Linked DNA regions of Salinivibrio kushneri. The protein of the gene in region 1 interacts with the protein of each later gene in a pairwise test. Links are inferred from orthologs where the notes say so. Each region holds a gene or a part of one and is shown in the gene's direction. Other genes may lie near its edges. The genes, in order: helD and N8M53_RS12505.

Region 1 (10,217 bases):
ACCCATGAGGGCGATTAGGACGCGAATACTGTCGTTAATGCGATGATTTGCCCAAAACTCGCGCATGGCGAGTGGTAGGAGAGGCATACGTGGCAGAGAAAAAGGCATAAATAAAGGTGATCGGCCAACAATGTTGGCAAGATAGCAGAAATAGAACCAGAAACTAAGCCTCACTCAGGTATTTTCTCGGGTAATAAGAAAAGGATTGCGACAAGTCAATTTCAGGCTTTCACGCTAGCGTCAGCGGTTTACCATCACGCCTAGCGAATTGATTTATGGGAGTTTGGGAAGTAGCATGCCAACCATCCTTCTTGGGCACGATCAGTGCCTTATTCGCTGATTAACGTAGAAATATGAAACTTACAGCCAATCGCTGGGCACAATGGCTTGTTTACGGCGATCATTACAGTCTGCAGCTTGAAGACGATGGCTTACTGCTCGAGTCTCGTCATCATCGGCAATACATTCCTTTCTCGGCATGGGATGGGCAGCTAACGGTGTCACGTGGGTTGCTGTGGGGGACGATTTCGTTAACCGGTTATACTGACGAAGGCGACCCGCTGCCTTTTGAGGTCTTTGGCTTGCCTTGGCACCGCGCCCAGCAGGCAGGGCAAACCATCTATCGCCACTATCAAGCCTATATCGCCCGTTATCAAAAACGGCTGGCAATGATCCGCCCCTGTTTACTGGCAGAGTTTGATGCACTGGTGAATGCACTAGGCTATGTACGTGTCGCGCAATTGCGCAGCGCCCAACAAACGGTAGTAAATAAGCTAGAAGGCGAGGGGATACCCGCCTCATTCTTAGCCAATTTGGACGAAAGCCTGGCCACCACGTTAGCGCCTGTGTTGCAGGCCGATTCAAGCTGGCTGAAAGCCCGAAATCACCAGTGGCAAGCGGCGATGCTCAACCAGTGGCAAACTTGGTTTGATCAGGTTGAGTCTTCGCCTTTGAATGCGGGACAGCGTGAGGCTGTGCTCACTGATGAATCTCATACCTTGGTGGTGGCAGGGCCCGGAAGCGGTAAAACCAGCGTGTTGGTAGCACGCGCCGCCTACTTGATTGAAAGCGGTCAAGCCAAGCCTGAGCAACTTTTGTTGCTGGCCTTTGGTCGAGATGCCGCCACCGAGCTCAAAACGCGGATTAAGACCAAAACTGGCCATGAAGTGAATGTCACCACCTTCCATGGCTTTGCCCGTCAGCAACTCGCCGATCACCAAGGACAGGCCCCGGTTATTTCTCCGCTCGCCAGTGATGAGACGGCCAAAGCGGCGTGGCTGACCCAAACACTCGCCGAACAATGGCAACAGCCTACTACCCGCAAACGCTGGGATAAATTACATCAGCAGCAAACACTGCCGCTTGATGACAACGCTGAACTGACTGCGTGTGCCCATGATAGCCGATTGCACACCTGGATTTGGTCGCGCCTTTCACGGGTGATCCAAGCCAACGCCACCAAGCGCGCGCTAACCGATAAATTGGCAAGCTTTGAGGAGCAGACCGCCTTAAAAGATGAGCTGGCCGTGATTTGGCCATTGTACCAAGCCTACAAACAGGCGCTAAAAGCGGAGAACGCGGTAGACTTTGACGGCTTGATTACCCAAGCCACCAAGTTGTTTCAGCAGCGAAAATTCACCACGCCCATCCAGTTTGTCATGGTCGATGAATACCAAGACATTTCCCCGGCACGGTTAGCGATGCTCGAGGCACTGTGTCATGGTAAAGCGGACAGTGAAACCCAATCGCCACGTGCCTCGTTATATGCGGTGGGAGATGATTGGCAAGCTATTTATCGCTTTGCAGGTGCCGATGTCAGCCTAACCACAGGGTTTGCGCAGCGTTTCGGTGACAGTGAAATTTGCTGGCTGACCACCTGTTATCGCTATCTGTCTACCTTGGGGAAGGTGGCGCAGCAGTTCATTGAGCAAAACCCCAAGCAGCTCAGTAAACAGTTGGATTACGCGCGAGACAAGGCATCGGCGAAAACACCCAAAGCGATCAAGGTGATCTCTGACGATAAGCTAGAAAAGACACTGACAAGCTTAGAGAAAAAGCATGCTAACGCAGAGCACGCTGTGAGTGTGATGCTGCTAGGTCGCACGCATGCTATTCGTCCTGACGCGCTAGAAAGCTGGCAGAATGCGTATCCTTCATTGGCGCTTCGCTATACCACCGCACACGCCAGCAAGGGGCAAGAAGCCCACTATGTGTTTATCCTCGGCATGGATGATGGGGTATTTCCCGCCAAGCCTCGCACGCTCTCACTCGATGAGGCTTTATTAGGGAAAAATGAAGAGCCAATTGAACACGCAGAAGAACGGCGATTGTTTTATGTCGCCCTGACGCGTGCCCAAAAACAAGTGTGGCTAGTACACCAAAAAGGCCATGCCTCACCGTTTTTGGAGGAGTTGAAAGGGTACCTTTAAGAAACGGGAACCCACACTGTTAGCCATAGACGGCGTTGGTCACAGACGGACAGTGTGGGAAAAGATTATAAACGCTCGTCTAAATAAGCTTGATAATCAGGAATTTGAATATCCACCTCTTGGCCAAATAGCGGTGAAGTGATTAGAAAGCGAGCGGTAGAGCGATTGGTGGCAATCGGAATGTTCCACACAGAGCTGACACGCAGCAACGCTTTAACATCAGGGTCGTGTGGTACGGCATTGAGCGGATCCCAAAAGAAAATCATCGCATCGATTTTCTGTTCAGAAATCATGGCACCCAGTTGCTGGTCACCGCCCATGGGGCCACTGATCAAAGGTGTGATCGTTAATCCGGTTTCTCGCGCAAGAATATGCCCCGTGGTACCGGTCGCGTAAAGCTCATGCTGACTGAGCACCGCTTTATTTTCCTTTACCCACTCAGTCAAGGCGTCTTTGTAGTGATCATGCGCTACTAACGCAACGTGTTTGCGCGCCAGCATAGTTCGAGACGTCTGTTTCATAACTCTTTCCAATCTAATAAGGCGGTTGCCATCAAACTGCACTATGCAGCTATTTTTGAAGCCTAAATCAATCCGGTCATGAAATATAGCGTACAGCGGGCAAACCCTGGCTGTCACTTGTTAGAGCTATCACATTCTCAATAAAAAATAGCCAAGACCATGAAATGAAGTCGGTTTTTTCAGCCACTTGTTAATCAAGCACGCAAAAGTAGCGCGACAACCCGCCTAAATGGCAACAAAAAGGCTACAGTTAGGTAATAAGGGTCAACAGCCCCTAGGCAATGGAAGTGCCTAGTCATGCAGGAGTGTTTATGAGCAAGGAGTACGCGTATGTGGGTGACACTGGATTTTGAAGCATCCGGTTTGTCGTTAATCTCTTATCCCATTGAAGTGGGATACGTGTTGCCAAGTGGCGACAGCAATAGTTTTTTGATTGATCCTTCCACCGCCAGTGGCCATTGGTATCACTGGGACAACGAAGCCGAAACCCGAATTCATGGGATATCGCGTGAGCGCCTTTTTAGTGAAGGCATCAGTGTGCTCGACGTATGCCAGCATCTCAACCAGACCCTTGCGCCCTTTGAACATGTGTTGTGCGATAGCCAATGGGATCTGTTTTGGATGGGGCGACTTTACAAAGCCTGCTATATGCGCCCTTCATTCACCTTAATGGAGGTAAACCAGTGGCTAAAAAAGCACAGTGATCTCGATCGGCGCGATTTTAGTCGCGAAATGGAGGCGTTGGGGCCGACGCCGCATCGAGCAGAAGAAGATGCGCGGCAAATTCGTCGCGCCCTCGATAGCTTGTTAAAATAGGGGTTCTTTCAGCACGTTATCGGGATGTCATGACAGCACCTTCAATCCTTAGGGTGGCACAATTCAACCTGTCTCTAGCCGGGCGTCAGGCCGGTGAGATTAAAGCAAAGATGTTAGCGCCCACCCCCAGCCGACAAATTAAAAACCTCGCCGCGACCTTACAACGTGTGCGCCCCGATGTGGTGGTGCTTTGCGAGTTTGATCATCCGGGCAGCGGTGGCGACGATGGTGCGCTCGCCGCATTTTGTGAGCGGCATTTGGCTGAATCGCAACACGGTGAAACACCGATTGATTATCCGTATCGCTATTTACCCGCCACCAACACAGGGTTAAAACTCACGGTGCCAGTCAGTGAGCATCAACACTTAACGAATGCTCAGCAGTGTCATGGCTTTGGCGACTATCATGGCCAATTTGGCTATGTGATTTTATCGCGTTACCCCATCGAAGACGATGAGATTCGCACTTGGCAGCACTTTGCTTGGCATCAATTACCTCACCATCAACTCCCTACAGACTATTACACCGAACAAGCACAACAGGCGTTACGTCTCGCCTCGAAAAACTTGGTTTCAGTGCCGATTTTGGTTGGCGATGATCGAATACAGGTCGTGGCGTGTCATCCCACACCGCCCGTGTTTGATGGGCCAGAAAAGCGTAACTGGCGGCGCAACAGTGATGAAATTCACCAACTGATTGGCCTTTTGGATAACGCGGATTGGCTGGTGGACGACAAGGGCGCTCACGGCGGGCTTTCTCCTGAGACACCGTTTGTGGTGATTGGCGATTTAAATGCAGACCCGAGCTACGGCGACGGGGATAAGCAAGCCATTGGCGCCTTGCTTCACCATCCGCGTGTGCATCCCGAGGTTGCTGTCGGCACGCAGGTGCCAAAAAGTGATGCGGCCCAGTCTCACGCGTTTCGCTTTATCAATGGTAAAGGGCGGGCAATTGCTACCCATAACGGTGGGTTGCGCCTCGATTATGTCCTACCTTCGCGTGAGCTCGCGGTGATAGCCTCCGGCGTATTTTGGCCTGCCCCTGATGATGCCGACTACCCACTGATCTGTGATAAAAACGGCCAAGAGCATGCGCGTGCTCACTCCGATCATCGTCTTGTTTGGGTCGATGTGGCGCTGAGTTAGCGAGGCTGCGTGTCCAGCGCCACGCCCTCACGCTGACACGCAACTTCTGCGAGGCGCTTAGCTTGTTCGTCAGGCTTTAAAAAGCAGCAAGTTGAGCAATAACTGTGTTCATCCACGGTAAAGATCCGGCAGCAGCCGCCGCGCAAACGGAAGCTGTGGGTTTGTAATACGGTTTGCGTGTCGTTCGGATCGTAGACGGTCACATCGTGAAAACCACTGCGCTTGCTATAAAGCGAGGTGCCGCGTTGATGGACGATCGACAGCGCCGCTTCACGCGCGGCTTGTTCACAATCACGATGTTTACCTACCATCAAAAAGGCAATACAGATTGAATCGGCAACCACTTTCCAAAGTGGCCCCTCACGCATACCGCTTCGTTCCGCGACCGCATCGACGATGGGCGAAAAATGCCGTAATAAGGCACCATGTAAAATAGCCTGCCAATTCTCTGCCACTGGCTGTTTCCAGCCAATCAACGCATTGAGATAAAAATGTGGCTTGTGATACACCAGCTCCTCGCCATTGGGTTTAGTGACGCGAGTAGGCTGGTATTTAATGTGCCAGTTATCTAAGTCCAGCGAGGGGAGTTGTCCACCCTGCAGCCAGCTGGCCAGCACGGGCAGCAGAAATTCATAGGCGTAAGCGCCGATAAATAGCGTGCCTTGGGCGCGGTTATCTGCATCGCCATAGGTCGAGTTCACCGCGGCAAAACATTGCGCCAATCCTTGTGGGGTGGTGAGCTGTTCACGAAGCGGCACGCCTTGCACATCATCAGGGATCACTGACAAGCCTAAAGCAGAAGGGAAAGAGGGTAGTGCAACCGTGTCGGGCAGGCTTAACACATCAACGCTAGGATCGGCCGCGTTCATCAACACTCCTTTACGATAGGCGATCAAAACGCGAAATTTAGCATGTGTAGCAATCAATTGTAAGAGTGATTCGTATTTAGATGTCGAGGCGCTATCGTAACGATTGGGGACAAGGTGTCGCAGAGGAAGTGATTGAAAAAAGAGGCGGAAGGCCGCCTCTATCTATATTTATCTGTGTTTTCCGTGTCATTCACGCCCGCTATGCGGCTTGGGGTGGCTGAACTTGGTAGCGTCCGGGTTTATGGTTCATGGCAAGGACGAGATTGGTGGTGATTGCGGCAGCGACCGATAAGGCAATTAGCCATGGGTCAACGACCATAAGCGACAGCACCACAATTGAGCAATCCAGCGCCATTTGCACTTTTCCGGCACGGATGCCAAACCGTTGCTGCAAAAACAGCGCTAAGGTGTTAAATCCACCCAAACTACACTGATGGCGGAACATCACTAGCATGCCCATGCCGATTAGCCCGCCGCCAAATAGCGCGGCATAAACAGGATGAATGCTATTGATGGTTAATACGGCGCTCAAGTGATCCGCGCCGAATGAGACGATGCTGACCGCAACTAAGGTACTAAGGGTGAAGCGTTTACCCATTTGGGTGTAGGCGAGCCAATAAAAAGGTAGGTTGATCACGAAGAAAAGCTCACCAAAACTGAAATCGGTGATCCGTTGTAAAAACAGCGCTAACCCTGCAGTGCCGCCGGTCAGTAACCCCACTTGGTTGAAAAAGAAGATGCCCAGTGACACCAAACTGCTGCCGATAAGCAGCGCGAGTGCGTTTTCACGCTTGGAATGATTTTTATCCATATTTGCGTTCTATCCCTATTAAAACGACCGCTACACCATACGCTGTTGGTTGGATAGGTCGAGTCAAACGCCCGTTTGATAACAAGTGAATAACAATTCAATGCGTACATTATCATTTACGTTGTGGTTTTGATCACGATAAAAGTGCGCCTCTACAGACCAAAGTCTAATCTACATTGTCTACAATCTTATTCTATTCTGGCTTTATTGAAGTTTATAGGCGGTATTTATGTCTTTATTGTCGACAAATGACCAGGTTCTCGATCAGGACACGCAATCGGCGCAAGCTGAGTCACGTGAGCCCACCAAGTCAGCCAGCCTGACCGAACAACTTATCGAGGCGATTGTCACCGGCACCTATCCAGCGGGCACCAAGGTGTCGGAAGCAGGGTTGGCCACAGCATTTGGCGTCAGCCGAGGCCCGTTGCGCGAGGCGATGATGCGCGTTGAAGCCTTGGGGTTGGTCGAGCGCGTCCCTCATGTGGGCGCGAGAGTAGTGACACTCACCCATCGACAATTGGCTGAGATTTACGCGGTGCGAGAAGCGTTAGAAGGCATGGCCGCAAGATTGGCCTGTGCGCACATCACCGATGCGGAAATTGAGCAGCTCAGTGCGGTGCTCGACACCCACCATGCCTATATCGAACGGGTGGAAGGGGCGGCCTACTTTCACCAACAAGGCGATTTTGATTTTCATTATTGCATCATCAAAGCCAGCCATAACCAGAAACTGATCAACCTGTTGTGTGGTGAGTTGTACCACCTCTTGCGGATGTACCGGTTTCAATCGCCGCGGGCGCATTCTCGCCCTAAGCAAGCGCTGCAAGAGCACATGCAAATTTTAGCGGCAATTCGCGAGCGCGATGCCGAGCTGGCGGAAATGCTGATGCGTCGACATATTCAGCGCAGTCGCCAACTGATTGAACAGCAAATTACCGATTAACTAACACGCTATTGGCTACGAAATGCCGGCGGTTCAACCCGCTAAGCCATGAGTTCACAAGGAGAATGCTATGAGTGCAGGTGCACGTTTTCGCCAAGCGGTGCGCAACAATATCCCGCTGCAAGTCGTCGGCACAATTAACCCCTATTGCGCCATGATGGCAGAGCGGGTGGGGCATCAAGCCATTTATCTATCCGGAGGCGGGATTGCTAACGCCTCTTACGGCTTACCGGATTTGGGGATCACGACTCTCAACGATGTGTTGGAAGATGTCCGCCGGATCACCGCAGCAACCGACGTGCCCTTGCTGGTAGATATTGATACCGGTTTTGGCGGTGCGCTCAATATTGCTCGCACTATTCGTGAAATGGAACGCGCCGGCGCGGGCGCGGTGCATATGGAAGATCAAGTGGCGCAAAAGCGCTGCGGTCATCGTCCCAACAAAGAAATTGTCAGCCAAGCTGAAATGGTCGACCGCATTAAAGCCGCGGTCGATGCGCGCACCGATCCTGAGTTTGTGATCATGGCGCGCACTGATGCCTTGGCGGTGGAAGGCATGGACAGTGCCGTCGCCCGCGCCAGAGCGTACGTAGAAGCGGGAGCGGACATGATTTTCCCCGAAGCCATGCAAACGCTCGAGCAGTATCAAGCCTTTGTCGAGCAAGTAAAGGTGCCGGTGCTGGCGAATATCACCGAGTTCGGTCAAACCCCACTGTTCACCAGCCAAGAGTTGGCGGGCGTGGGGGTCAGCATGGTGCTGTATCCACTCTCTGCGTTTCGTGCCATGAACCAAGCCGCTCTCAATGTATATCAACACCTGCTGGATGATGGCCACCAGAAAAACGTGGTCGACACCATGCAAACCCGTGATGCCCTTTATGACTTCTTGGGCTATCACGCCTACGAACAGCAATTGGATCGCCTATTTGGAAAAGAGTGATCACAGACGCACACCCTCGGTGTGAAAACGTCGGTTACACCACTGGAATTATCGCCACGTTCACGGATTCATGCAGCGGTTGAATCTGATGGCATCAAAGGAAAGGAGCCAATCATGACAAATGTCGCCGTCGCACCCAAAGACAAAGCCATCTCCGGCGCGGGCCTTCGCGGCCAAAGTGCCGGCACCACCGCCTTGTGTACGGTGGGGCAAACCGGCACCGGATTAACCTATCGCGGTTATGACATTACCGATTTAGCCAATCACGCCCAATTTGAGGAAGTGGCTTACCTGCTACTCAAAGGCCAACTCCCCAATCGCCAAGCGCTGGCTGACTACACAGAAACCTTGGTCGGCAAGCGGGGGTTACCTGACGCCTTAAAGGCCGTGCTGGAGCGAATTCCTGCCAATGCGCACCCCATGGATGTGATGCGTACTGGTTGCTCGATGCTGGGTAATTTGGATCAAGAGACCGACTTTAGTGAGCAAGCGGATAAAACCGATACCCTGCTGGCGATGTTGCCGGCCATTATCTGCTATTGGTACCGCTACTCGCATGATGGCGTGCGAGTCGATACCTATCAGCCGGAGGTGAAAAGCATTGGCGGTTACTTCCTCAAAATGCTCACTGATGAAACCCCGTCGCCACTGCATGAATCCGTGATGCATTGCTCGCTGGTGCTGTATGCCGAGCATGAGTTCAATGCCTCGACCTTTACCGCCCGTGTGTGTGCGTCCACTTTGTCTGATTTGCACTCTTGCATTACCGCGGCCATCGGCAGCTTGCGCGGCCCATTGCATGGCGGTGCCAATGAAGCGGCGATGGCGATGCTAGAACAATGGCGCACACCTGACGAAGCCGAAGCAGGGTTAATGCAAATGCTCGCCAATAAAGACAAGGTGATGGGCTTTGGCCATGCGATTTATCGTGAGTCCGACCCCCGCAATGCGCTTATCAAACATTGGTCGAAACAGCTGGCGGAAAACGCACCAGACGCTTGGCTGTACGACGTGTCTGAGCGGGTCGAACAAGTGATGAAGCGCGAGAAAGGCTTGTTTCCCAATGCCGATTTTTATCACGCATCGGCCTATCACTTTATGGGGATCCCAACCAAATTGTTTACTCCGATTTTTGTGATGAGCCGAGTAACGGGCTGGGCGGCGCATGTGTTTGAGCAGCGCGCCAATAACCGCATTATTCGCCCAAGTGCCGATTACGACGGCCCTGAACACCAAGATTGGCTACCTATCGATCAGCGCTCTTAATCAGCGCGCATTCACCCGATTGAAACCACAGAAGGAATTGACCATGAGCAACAACGTAGAACTGAACCAGCGCCCTGACCCTGATGCCTTATTGGTGCAAATTGCTGACTATGTCGATAGCACGCCAATTGCCTCGGCAGAGGCCTACAACACCGCACGCAACTGTTTGATGGATACCCTTGGCTGTGGCTTGCTGGCGCTACGTTTCCCTGAATGTACCAAACACCTGGGGCCACTGGTGCCGGGCACCACAGTACGCCACGGGGCGCGGGTGCCGGGCACCTCTCACGAGCTTGATCCGGTCACTGCCGCGTTTAATATCGGCTGTATTATTCGCTGGCTCGATTTTAACGATACTTGGCTCGCCGCCGAGTGGGGCCATCCGTCTGATAACTTGGGCGGAATTTTGGCCACCGCCGATTATTTAAGCCGCGTGGCCGTGGCCGAAGGCAAACCACCACTCACCATGCGCGATGT
Region 2 (10,512 bases), 1.6 Mb from region 1 along the record:
TGCGCCAAGGCTTGCCGGACTTACCGTTTCAAGTACAGGTGCGAGAAGGTCGAGGGCGCTGCTTGATTGGTCCTTACCCTAACTTGGACGTGGCCCTGTTGGTGCTAAAGCGGGTTCGTCAATTTGGTCCCACCAAGCAGGCGGTGTTAAGACAAACCCGTCAGCCTTTGTCGCAACCGGCCGTGATCCGCTTACCACCGCTATCACAAACGACATCGCCTTCGCACAATGGCGAGAAGCCGACGTCGATGGAGACAGCGATCACCTTGAGCCATTTTGGTTTACCAGAGCCAGAAGCTGGCGATAAGCAATATACCGAAAAATCCATGAGTTGGTTGCGTGTCCCTTATGCGCAGGCGGCGCCCCGATGTCAACGTGAAGGGATGGTGTTGGCCTCCCAGCAGGAGTTAGTGCAAGTGGCAAAAGCGACTGACCAGCTCCCCATGCGCTTACCGTACTGGGTGCAAGGCGCCAAGGGGGTAGATGCTCGAAGTGGTAAAGTGGTGACACGTAACGCCGATGCGGCGCTTAATGTGCTGTGTAAAAAGCGGTAAGAGGAACGGAAAACATAACGCCCCGCCATGCGGGGCGTTTTTCTTGGCTGTTTCGCGCTGCCAGCGGGCCGCTATTTGCCGCTTGACAGTGATGCGGCGGAAGGCTGCTCGGGGAGTGCTAACTTCAGTGCAGTACGTGAGACATCACTGGCCGCTTTACCTTGATCAAGCTTATCCAACACATCCGCCAAATACGCATAGTCGGTGACGTCGGCACGGTACTCCAGTGCTTTTTCAAAGTGACTACGCGCGTCTTGCCACTTTCCGGCTTGCATCAGTAACTGCCCCAATGCGCTGTGAAGCACTGGGTTACGATTATCTTGCGTGAGCAACTCTTCCAGCATCACCACAGCAGGGTAGCTATCAGGCAGGTTCAGGGTTGGGATCAGCGCAATCAAGCGATCGTCAGTGCGCTTTTTCAATGCCTCACGCAGCAGAATATAGGCTTCTGAGTCTGCATTACGTGCTGCCAGATGCTTGACTAACCCAGCTAATAACGAAGGCTGGTTGCGTTTGGCTTTTGGTAATTGGTTCCAATGCGCTAGCAGCCCCTCTGTTCCTTGTTGGCTGGCAACATGCGCCATCACGCCCAGCTCGGCACGCTCGTGCAGGGCATTAAACTGGTCGCTATCGAGTAACTGGGTCTTTTTCAACGTGGGTAGCAGGTTAAGAAGCGCTGACCAATCTTCCAGTTGGATATAGGTTTCTTTAAGTAGCGACAACATCACCGGGTTACGCGGGTGCTGGCGTTTAATCGCACGCAAGGAGGCGAGGGCTTCTTCGTGCTGACCGCTTTGGCTATGGAGTTGGGCACGGGTCAGGGCAAGGGCCAAGCTATTGGCATTCAGATCAGCGGCTTGCTGCAGGTATTGGTCGCGAGCCTGCAGGTTTTGTCGTTGTTGTGCCGCCTCAGCGGCCGCCAATAGGTTGTGCATCGGTGCATCACTGTGCGCGCGCGCTTTGGCGAGAAGCTTTTCGGCTTTTTTCCACTCCCCTTCACGTAACTTCATTAAGCCGGTTTGGGTTTGTTGGCGCGCTTTACGTTGTTTGCGCCCAGAGAGCCAGCCTGTTGCGGTGCTACTAATGGATAGCAGCTTTCTCAGTAACCATTCAAGCACCCAGAGGGCGGCAATTAAAATGCCAATCAGCACTAGCAAGGTAGTGACACTCATCTCCAGTGTCTGCTCGGCAGCGGAGATCAGTACATAACCTTGTTGCCCGGCCAGTTGCGGGCCCACGACTAACCCGGCCGCCAACACGAGGACAAGTAACAGCAATCTGATCATGATTGGCCTCCTGTCAGCGGTGCAATGTCTCGGCGCAGTCGGGTGTCGATTTCATCACTGACCAGCGATTGGCTTTTTAGCTTTTGCGGCATATCGACGCCGATGGCTTGTTGGTTTAAATCGTCAAGTTGCTCAACAAAGCGGCGTGTGGCATTGGCGTCTTGATTATAAAAACGCAGTGCCCAGTCTTTGGCCATGCCTAGCGCCTCATGATACAAGGCATCGTTTCCTTGATAGACCGCACGCATCGCTTGATCGAGTTTGTTCTTGAGGTTTTCTTGTAGGTAATAACTTTGGGTGGGTGATAACAGCGGTACTACGTTACCGTCGCGTTTTCGGTAAGTAATAAAGTTGTCGACAAAGTCGGTAACCGACGTGGTGAGGTTATGCTTCCAGTCATTGACGGACTCGGACACCACGGGTTTTTCCACTTCTTCAGCTTCTGGGATCACGGCGCTGGCAAGCGGGAGATTTTCAACCCGTTGCTGCATGCTGGTTAAGCGCAAGACAATCCCATCTCTATCGACGCGCTTCACGGCTTTTAATGCGGTGATATCGTCAGCCATTGCCTGACGAATAGGCATTAAGGACGGATCGTTAAGCTGAGCAATGCGATGGTCGGCTGCTTCCATCAGGGCGGTAGCGCTTTGGGCATCGTGTTCAAGCCAAATTTTACGTCCTGCCATCCGGATCAGGTAATCGGCTTCAGCCAATAACCAGTCGTTAGGGCGTCGACCTTTCACTTCCGCCACGGCTTTTTGCAAGCTGGCGAGACTACTGTCTTGTTGGTTCAAGCGTGTTTGGGTGGTGTCTTTCAGTTGTTCACGCGCTTTTTCTGCGGCTTGTTGTTGTTGGTTAAGGTCTTGCTCAAGGCGTGAAATGTGCGATTGTTGCGCGGCGACGGTGTTTTGTAGCACGGTCGCTTGCTGGTGACCATGGTAAAACACCCAGCCACTGGAGCCGAGGGCCAAGGCGATGGCGATAGCGCCAAGTAGTATGCCACCACGTCCCCCCGATGAGGTTTTGCTGGCTTTTTCAGGCGCTGGCGCATCTGTGGCATGGGCCTTGGGTGAAGATGGCGTGTTGGCCTGGCGTTGTTTGGTGTCGGTATTTTTGTTGTCAGTCATCCGAAAGTCCCGTTTTACTTAACCTGAGCAGCGTGTTGACCAGTGCATCATTGGCCACGCTGTCAACGGTCGTAATCGTGTCAAAACCCAGCGCAGTGGCTTGATCTTGAATCCTTTTACTGGGCACCAGTATACGGCATTGGCGCAGCCAGTGCTGTTCGCTCAGTGTGATAAGTTGATCAAAGTAGGCTAATTGTTGGCCACTGGTGACCACGACTGTCGTTATCGTGTATTTAGGCCAGCTTACTACTTGCGATACTAAAGGCTCAATGGCCCATTGTCGCCGATAGGTCTCGCAATAGTGAACTTGTGCGCCTCGCGCCTGCAACGTTTGCCCCATCATATCGCGTCCGCTTTCTCCGCGCAGGATCACTACTTGCGCGTCGGTCACGTTAGAGAAAAGAGAGAGCGAGAGCATGCCCTCGCTGTCTTCACGGTGCGGAAACTGTACTGACTGCTTTGACACCGCGCGCCACTCGCTCGCCGTACGCTGCCCCACCGCGACATAGCCGATATTGTTTGGCCATGACACGCCTTTTTGCTGTAAGGCGTGATGGGCGAATGCGACGGCCCGTGGGCTCACGGCGACCACGACACTGCCGGTGGGCAGGGAGGGGAGCAAAGTCGCGAGGGTGGTCAAGTCTCGCCCCGGCGCAAAACTTAACAGTGGACAGGGGATCGCGGACAGCCCTTGCTGTGCCAGCTGATCGACTAACTGACTGCAGTCTGGTTCGGGACGAACAACAACAATGGTCATGCGTCGTCTTGGTAAAGTTTATCCAGAATTTGCCGCGCGCCTTGGGCGAGAAGTTGCTCTGCGAGATCGGTGCCGAGCTGTTCGCCTTTTTCAAGCGGGCCCGTGACTTCGGCGCGCAAAATGGTCGAACCGTCGGGTTCGCCGACTAACGCACGTAGCCAGATTTTATCGCCTTGAATTTCTGAATAGCTGCCGATGGGCACCTGACAGCCGCCTTCGAGACGGTTATTCATTGCGCGTTCACACAATACGCGTTCGGTGGTGCTGGCATCAGACAGAGGCGCGAGCAAGGTGCGAATGCGCTCATCATCCAATCGGCACTCAATCCCCACGGCACCTTGTCCGACTGCGGGTAGAATGACTTCTGGAGGGATTTCGCTACGGATCCGCTCATTCAAGCCTAATCGTTTTAAGCCGGCGGCAGCGAGGACAATGGCGTCGTACTGACCGTCGTCGAGTTTGCCAAGGCGCGTGCCGACATTGCCCCGTAATGTGTTAATGACCAAATCAGGCCGGCGCTCGCGTAACTGGCATTCACGACGCAGGCTGGATGTGCCGACGACGGCCCCTTTAGGTAAATCGTCAATGCTTTGGTAATGGTTTGAGACAAACGCATCTCGTGGGTCGCCGCGTTCACAGATGGTGACCAGCCCTAACCCTTCGGGGAATTCAACCGGGACATCTTTCATTGAGTGCACGGCAATGTCTGCGCGGCCGTCGAGCATCGCTTGTTCAAGTTCTTTTATAAACAAGCCTTTACCACCGATTTTCGCCAAAGGCGTGTCCAGAATAACGTCACCTTTCGTGACCATCGGCACCAGTTCAACCGTTAGCCCCGGGTGAGCGCGCTCTAATGCGTCTTTAACAAATTCAGCTTGCCAGAGAGCCAAAGGGCTTTTGCGCGTGGCAATGCGTACAGGCGTTGAGTACATGGTTTGTTTTCCTTCTTGGTTCATAGCGCCCATCGTAACATTGGCGCTGGGCGACTCGTAATCTCTGCCATATGGTTTGGTGATTTATGACGGCGTTATGGTCATATAGGTGAAAAAATGTGATCGATAGCGTAATATTTGCGCAAATAATGAGATCTGAACGCGGCAATATGGCTGACATACGACTAAGGTAGTAGAGCGAAAAAGTTGATATTGGTCTCAAAAAGCACCTATAGTGCGACTTTGATACCACCACACAGGCATCGGGGTTATTGGCTTTACCCGAGTTGTCGAGAGTGTTACATTGATCACGTTTTGTTATCTGCAATTGGGCGGATACGGTGAAGACAGTAACGTCGACCTGTTGACCGGGATGTCAACGAATCTGGATGATTGCCTTGCAAACATACGTAGAACAGCAAACTGAGCGCATAGAAGCGTTTAACCGCGTGAGAATGGATCGCGCGCGGTCCGCGATGAGCCGTCAAGCTCAAGCCATCTTTGATGTGCTGCCAGTGCTTTTACATCTTAATCACCCCGCATTGCCCGGGTTTTGTGGCGACAGCGTGCCTTTCGGCATTGCTGACTACGAGCTCGATGAGACACAACGTGAGTTTGTCTCTGATTGCCTGATCCACTCGAACACCCGCTTCTCCTCTTTAACTGCCTGCGTGGAAGGCCGTGAGCGCCATCCGATCAAAGGCATGTATACCATGGGCAGTACCGGCTCGATGGGGCAAAGCCTTACCAGTGATCTAGATATTTGGGTCTGTATCGATGCGTCAGTGACAGCGGCGCAGCGCGATAAGCTCGATGCCAAGTGCATGGCAATCTCTGAGTGGGCCTTAAACCAAGGGATCGAAGCCAACTTTTTTGTGGTCTGTGAGGGACGTTTTCGTCACCATCTCAGCCAAGCAATGACCAGTGATAACTGTGGTACCAGTCAGCACTTCCTACTGCTTGATGAGTTCTACCGCTCTTCGATGCGACTCGCTGGACAAAAACTGTTGTGGTACATGGTGCCGCCAGAAATGGAAGGCTGCTACGAGGAATATGTTGATACGTTGGTGGCCGAACATGGCCTTGACCGTCGTGATTGGGTTGATTTTGGCGGCTTGCCGACCATCCCGGCCGAAGAGTACTTTGGCTCGAGTTTGTGGCAGCTGTATAAAAGCATAGATTCACCGTATAAGTCGGTACTCAAAGCGATTTTGCTTGAAGCTTACTCGTGGCAGTATCCTGGCACCCAGCTGCTCAGCGTCGATGGTAAACGCCGTTTTTACGCCGGTTGGGTCGATGTGTATCAATCTGACGCCTATTATCTGATGCTGGAAAAAGTCACCCGCTATTTGGAGTCAATTGGTGACACCCGCCGCTTAGATTTGGTTCGTCGTTGTTTTTATCTTAAAACCCATGAGAAATTAACGCAGTCCCCTGCGACTGGCTCGGTCGCCTGGCGCCGCGAAGTGTTGCGCCTGTTGGCGCGTGAATGGGGCTGGGATGAACAAGCATTGGCTTACCTCGACAACCGTCGCCATTGGAAAGTCGAGGAAGTGCAGTACGCGCACAATGAGTTGCTTGATGCCTTGATGCAAAGCTATCGTAACCTGATCCGCTTTGCCCGTCGCAATGACATCACCTCGGCGATCAGTCCACAAGACATCAGTATTCTGGCCCGAAAACTGTACGCGGCGTTCGAGGAATTGCCGGGTAAGGTCACTCTGTTGAATCCACAGATTTCACCGGATCTCCACGAGCCGGATCTCACCTTTATTCAAGTGCCAGAAGGGCGTACCAATGCGCCGGGATGGTATTTGTATAAGCATTCACTAGCACCAGCGGACATCATCGGTCGCGCCCCACTGGAGCATAACAGTTACTTATCCAAACTGGTCGCCTGGGCGTTTTTTAATGGGCTGCTGACTGAGTCAACCCGCTTGGATACCGTGGTGCGCGATGCCGACGTTGATATTGATACCCTGTATCAGCTGGTCAGTGATATTCGTAATACCTTCTCGCTCAATCCTCCACGTCCAACGCTGGATGCGTTGTCGAGCCCATGCGAAATCCGTCAGCTCGCTTTGTTTGTCAACTTGGAGCACGATCCAACATCAGCGTACAAAAAGCCGTCGATGCGCTTTGATTTTAAAAATAGCGACATATTCAGTTATGGCCCTGAACAAACCTGCTTGGTGGGGAGTGTTGACCTCGTTTACCGCAACTCATGGAACGAAGTGCGCACACTCAATTACCGCGGCGACGATGCCATTTTGGAAGCGCTAAAAACCATGTTGGGTAAAATGCACCAAGATGCGGTGCCGCCTGAGTCAGTGGATGTATTCTGCTATTCCAGCAAAATGCGTGGTTTAATTCGTAACCTGGTTTACCAATTGGTCGCAGAATGTATTGAGCTACGTCTTAAACCGGTTGAGAAAGAAAAACGCCGCCGCTTTAAGGCGTTGCGAATTGGCAAGCAAACCCATGGTTTGTTTTTCGAACGTCGTGGCGTATCAGTACAGCGGTTAGAAAACTCAGTCGATTTTTATCGCTGTATTTCCACCAACAAGGTAAACGGCACGCCAGTGATGGTGGTGGATAATCCGCAGGATGTGCATCCGCCGGAAGTCGTGGATGCGTATGCCAGCGAGGGCTTAGTACAGTTTTTCTTTGAAGATTGTACCAACGGCTACAACCTGTACATTCTTGATGAGAACAACCGGGTGGAAGTGTATCGCCAGTGTAGCGGTGATAAAACCGAGATGGTACAGGGCGTGAACCGCTTCTATACCTCCTCACACGACCGCTATAGTTACAGTGCTAACTTTATCAACTTTAACTTGCCACAGTTTTATCAAATCGTTACCGATGATGGTGGCGACACACATGCGCTGCCCTTTAAGTGTGATGGCCAGATGCAGCCGCCACGGCCACCGTCTCAGGGTGGGTTTGCCGGACAAGTCGCTTCATTTAAATAAACATGAGATCCCGATGCTCGGGATCCCATGTGTGCTTTCCCTGTAATTGCTTACCAAGAAACAGGCTCACCCGCGTGTTTGCTGCACTCTTGTTGCACTAAATCCATCAACACCAGGCCTGTTTTGCTGCAAGTCCATTTACCGTCTTTAAGGCCAAAGTGGAATCCACCACTTTTTGACGCCACCCATATTTCTTGCATCGGCTCTTGGCGGTTAATGATGATTTGGCTGCCATCATCAAATTCCAGCGTCATCACGTTGCCAACGCTCTCATAATCGATGTCGGCGCCTGAGTCATCGATACCTTCTTCAATGGCCTGCATTTGTAAATCGACCAACTGATGATATTCCGTTGTGTTCATCCCGTTACATCCTATTGCTTTTCATGGTTGTGATGCGATTATAGAGGGCATTGACTCGATAATCACTGGCATTCACTATGCGAAAACTCGTCATTTTACTGATGTTCACTGGCATCATGACACTGACCGGCTGTGGCCAACAAGGGCCCCTGTACTATCCGGACGAACAACCGACGCAAAATCAATAATCAACCACAACAGGGAAGAGCACCTTGGACTATTTCAACTATCAGGACGACGGCCAGCTGTGGGCCGAATCACTGCCCTTGACCCAGCTTGCCGATGAGCACGGCACACCCTTGTACGTTTACTCGCGAGCCACCTTTGAGCGCCATTGGCATGCGTTTGATCATGCCGTGGGCGACCACCCGCATTTGGTGTGTTACGCCGTCAAAGCGAACGCCAATATCGGTGTGTTAAATGTGCTAGCACGCCTGGGATCAGGATTTGATATTGTCTCTCAAGGTGAACTCGAGCGCGTGCTCGTCGCCGGTGGTGATCCCGCGAAAGTGGTGTTTTCTGGCGTAGGGAAAACGGCCGCAGAGATGCGTCGCGCACTGGAAGTAGGTATCAAATGCTTTAACGTAGAATCACACTCTGAACTCGACCGCTTAAACCAAGTGGCGGGTGAGTTAGGTGTGCAAGCGCCGATATCGTTGCGCATTAACCCAGACGTTGATGCCAACACCCACCCCTACATCTCAACCGGGCTGAAAGACAATAAGTTTGGTATTGCGTTCGACCAAGCATTGAGCAGCTTCCGCTATGCCGCCAGCTTGCCACATTTGAATGTGGAAGGCATTGATTGTCACATCGGCTCGCAGCTGACCGAACTCGCGCCTTTTATTGAATCTACCGACCGTTTGTTGGCGCTGATTGATACCTTAGGCGATGAAGGCATTGCGATTCGTCATCTCGATGTCGGTGGCGGACTGGGGGTCACCTACAGTGACGAGAAGCCGCCTCAGCCTTCTGAGTACGCTAAAGCCCTGATGGCGCGTTTGGACAATCATCGTCATCTTGAGCTGATTTTTGAGCCAGGCCGTGCGATTGCTGCCAATGCAGGAGTGTTGCTGACCAAGGTCGAATTCCTCAAGCACAGTGAGCACAAAAACTTTGCCATTATCGATGCGGGGATGAACGATTTAATTCGTCCGTCACTGTATCAAGCCTATCAAGAAATCATCCCTGTGGTGCCGCGCCAAGGGGAGCCACAAACCTATGATTTAGTAGGCCCAGTGTGCGAAACCGGTGATTACTTGGGCAAAAACCGCTCGTTGGTGCTAGAAGCGGGCGATTTGCTGGCGGTGCGCTCGGCGGGCGCATATGGCTTTGTGATGGCGTCAAACTATAATTCACGCTGCCGCCCGGCCGAGGTGATGGTCGATGGTGACCAAGCGCATCTTGTGCGCGAGCGCGAGAGCTTGGCGTCGTTATGGCAGCTTGAACAGCGCCTACCAGAATAAGGATTGGCATGCAGGTACAGTTTGCAAAAATGCACGGACTGGGCAACGACTTCATGGTGGTTGACTGTGTCACGCAAAACGCGTTCTTTTCGCCGGATCTGATTCGGCGTCTGGCTGATCGCCAGCGTGGCGTCGGGTTTGACCAGTTACTCGTGGTTGAACCGCCTTACGATCCCGAGACGGATTTCCACTATCGCATTTTTAACCCTGACGCATCGGAAGTCTCTCAATGTGGCAATGGTGCGCGCTGTTTTGCGCGCTTCGTGCGAATGAAAGGGCTGACCAATAAGCATCAGATCAGCGTGAGCACCCAAGCCGGTAAAATGCTGCTGCACATTGAAAACGACAATCAGGTGCGCGTGAACATGGGCGAGCCGGAATTCACACCGGGGAAAATTCCGTTTCGTGCCAACTCACAAGAGAAAACCTACTTGATGCGGGTGGCGGAGCAGACCTTGTTTGTGGGTGCCGTGAGCATGGGCAACCCGCATGTAGTGACTGTGGTCGAGGATGTTGACCATGCCGACGTGGACACCTTGGGACCGCTACTTGAAAGTCACGAACGCTTCCCTGAACGGGTCAATGCCGGCTTTATGCAGATCCTTTCCCGCAATGCGATTAAGCTTAGAGTGTACGAGCGCGGTGCCGGCGAAACCCAAGCCTGTGGCAGTGGCGCGTGTGCCGCGGTTGCGGTCGGGATTATACAAGGCCTGCTTGATGAGCAAGTAACGGTGAGTTTACCCGGTGGAGATCTCCGCATTCGCTGGCGTGGGCCGGGTCATCCCTTATCAATGACAGGCCCAGCGACACATGTATTTGATGGACAATTGCAATTATGAATGATGGGGTAGAAGCCTCGACACTGGAAACCATGCCTCTTAGCGATGAGGCGGTGGCAGCGTATTTAAAAGATAATCCAGATTTTTTTATTCGCCATCGCGATTTACTGACGCAGCTGACCGTGCCACACGGCGAGCAAGGTGCAGTATCGCTGGTGGAAATTCAACTTAAGCGCCTGCGTGAGCGGGTGGCGGAGCTGGAAGAAGACATTAC

The links.
Region 2: the proteins of helD (region 1) and N8M53_RS12505 interact in binary tests that used the Escherichia coli proteins (3 or more experiments, as listed by UniProt). The link is inferred for Salinivibrio kushneri from one-to-one orthologs.

The regions. Positions count from the first base shown.
Region 1 is NZ_CP114588.1:1,169,881-1,180,097, forward strand. What follows is about bases 1-2,891. They hold helD (DNA helicase IV), read left to right. Parts: upstream 1-353; coding sequence 354-2,429; downstream 2,430-2,891. Other genes in these bases: yccS (YccS family putative transporter), read right to left, coding at 1-87; N8M53_RS05575 (methylglyoxal synthase), read right to left, coding at 2,495-2,891. Also shown: more of N8M53_RS05575, read right to left, coding at 2,892-2,950; N8M53_RS05580 (hypothetical protein), read left to right, coding at 3,281-3,766; N8M53_RS05585 (endonuclease/exonuclease/phosphatase family protein), read left to right, coding at 3,796-4,911; N8M53_RS05590 (hypothetical protein), read right to left, coding at 4,908-5,780; N8M53_RS05595 (YitT family protein), read right to left, coding at 5,980-6,591; N8M53_RS05600 (GntR family transcriptional regulator), read left to right, coding at 6,821-7,534; prpB (methylisocitrate lyase), read left to right, coding at 7,605-8,474; prpC (bifunctional 2-methylcitrate synthase/citrate synthase), read left to right, coding at 8,589-9,740; N8M53_RS05615 (bifunctional 2-methylcitrate dehydratase/aconitate hydratase), read left to right, coding at 9,784-10,217. UniProt on the Escherichia coli protein: Helicase IV catalyzes the unwinding of duplex DNA in the 3' to 5' direction with respect to the bound single strand in a reaction that is dependent upon the hydrolysis of ATP.
Region 2 is NZ_CP114588.1:2,718,325-2,728,836, reverse strand. What follows is about bases 4,653-7,838. They hold N8M53_RS12505 (class I adenylate cyclase), read left to right. Parts: upstream 4,653-5,045; coding sequence 5,046-7,631; downstream 7,632-7,838. Other genes in these bases: cyaY (iron donor protein CyaY), read right to left, coding at 7,682-7,838; hemC (hydroxymethylbilane synthase), read right to left, coding at 4,653-4,656. In the rest of the region: N8M53_RS12530 (hypothetical protein), read left to right, coding at 1-554; N8M53_RS12525 (heme biosynthesis HemY N-terminal domain-containing protein), read right to left, coding at 626-1,840; N8M53_RS12520 (uroporphyrinogen-III C-methyltransferase), read right to left, coding at 1,837-2,967; N8M53_RS12515 (uroporphyrinogen-III synthase), read right to left, coding at 2,960-3,724; more of hemC, read right to left, coding at 3,721-4,652; more of cyaY, read right to left, coding at 7,839-7,993; LPS translocon maturation chaperone LptM, read left to right, coding at 8,071-8,181; lysA (diaminopimelate decarboxylase), read left to right, coding at 8,206-9,459; dapF (diaminopimelate epimerase), read left to right, coding at 9,468-10,298; N8M53_RS12480 (DUF484 family protein), read left to right, coding at 10,295-10,512. UniProt on the Escherichia coli protein: Catalyzes the formation of the second messenger cAMP from ATP. Its transcript is probably degraded by endoribonuclease LS (rnlA), decreasing cAMP levels and the negative regulator Crp-cAMP, which then induces its own transcription again.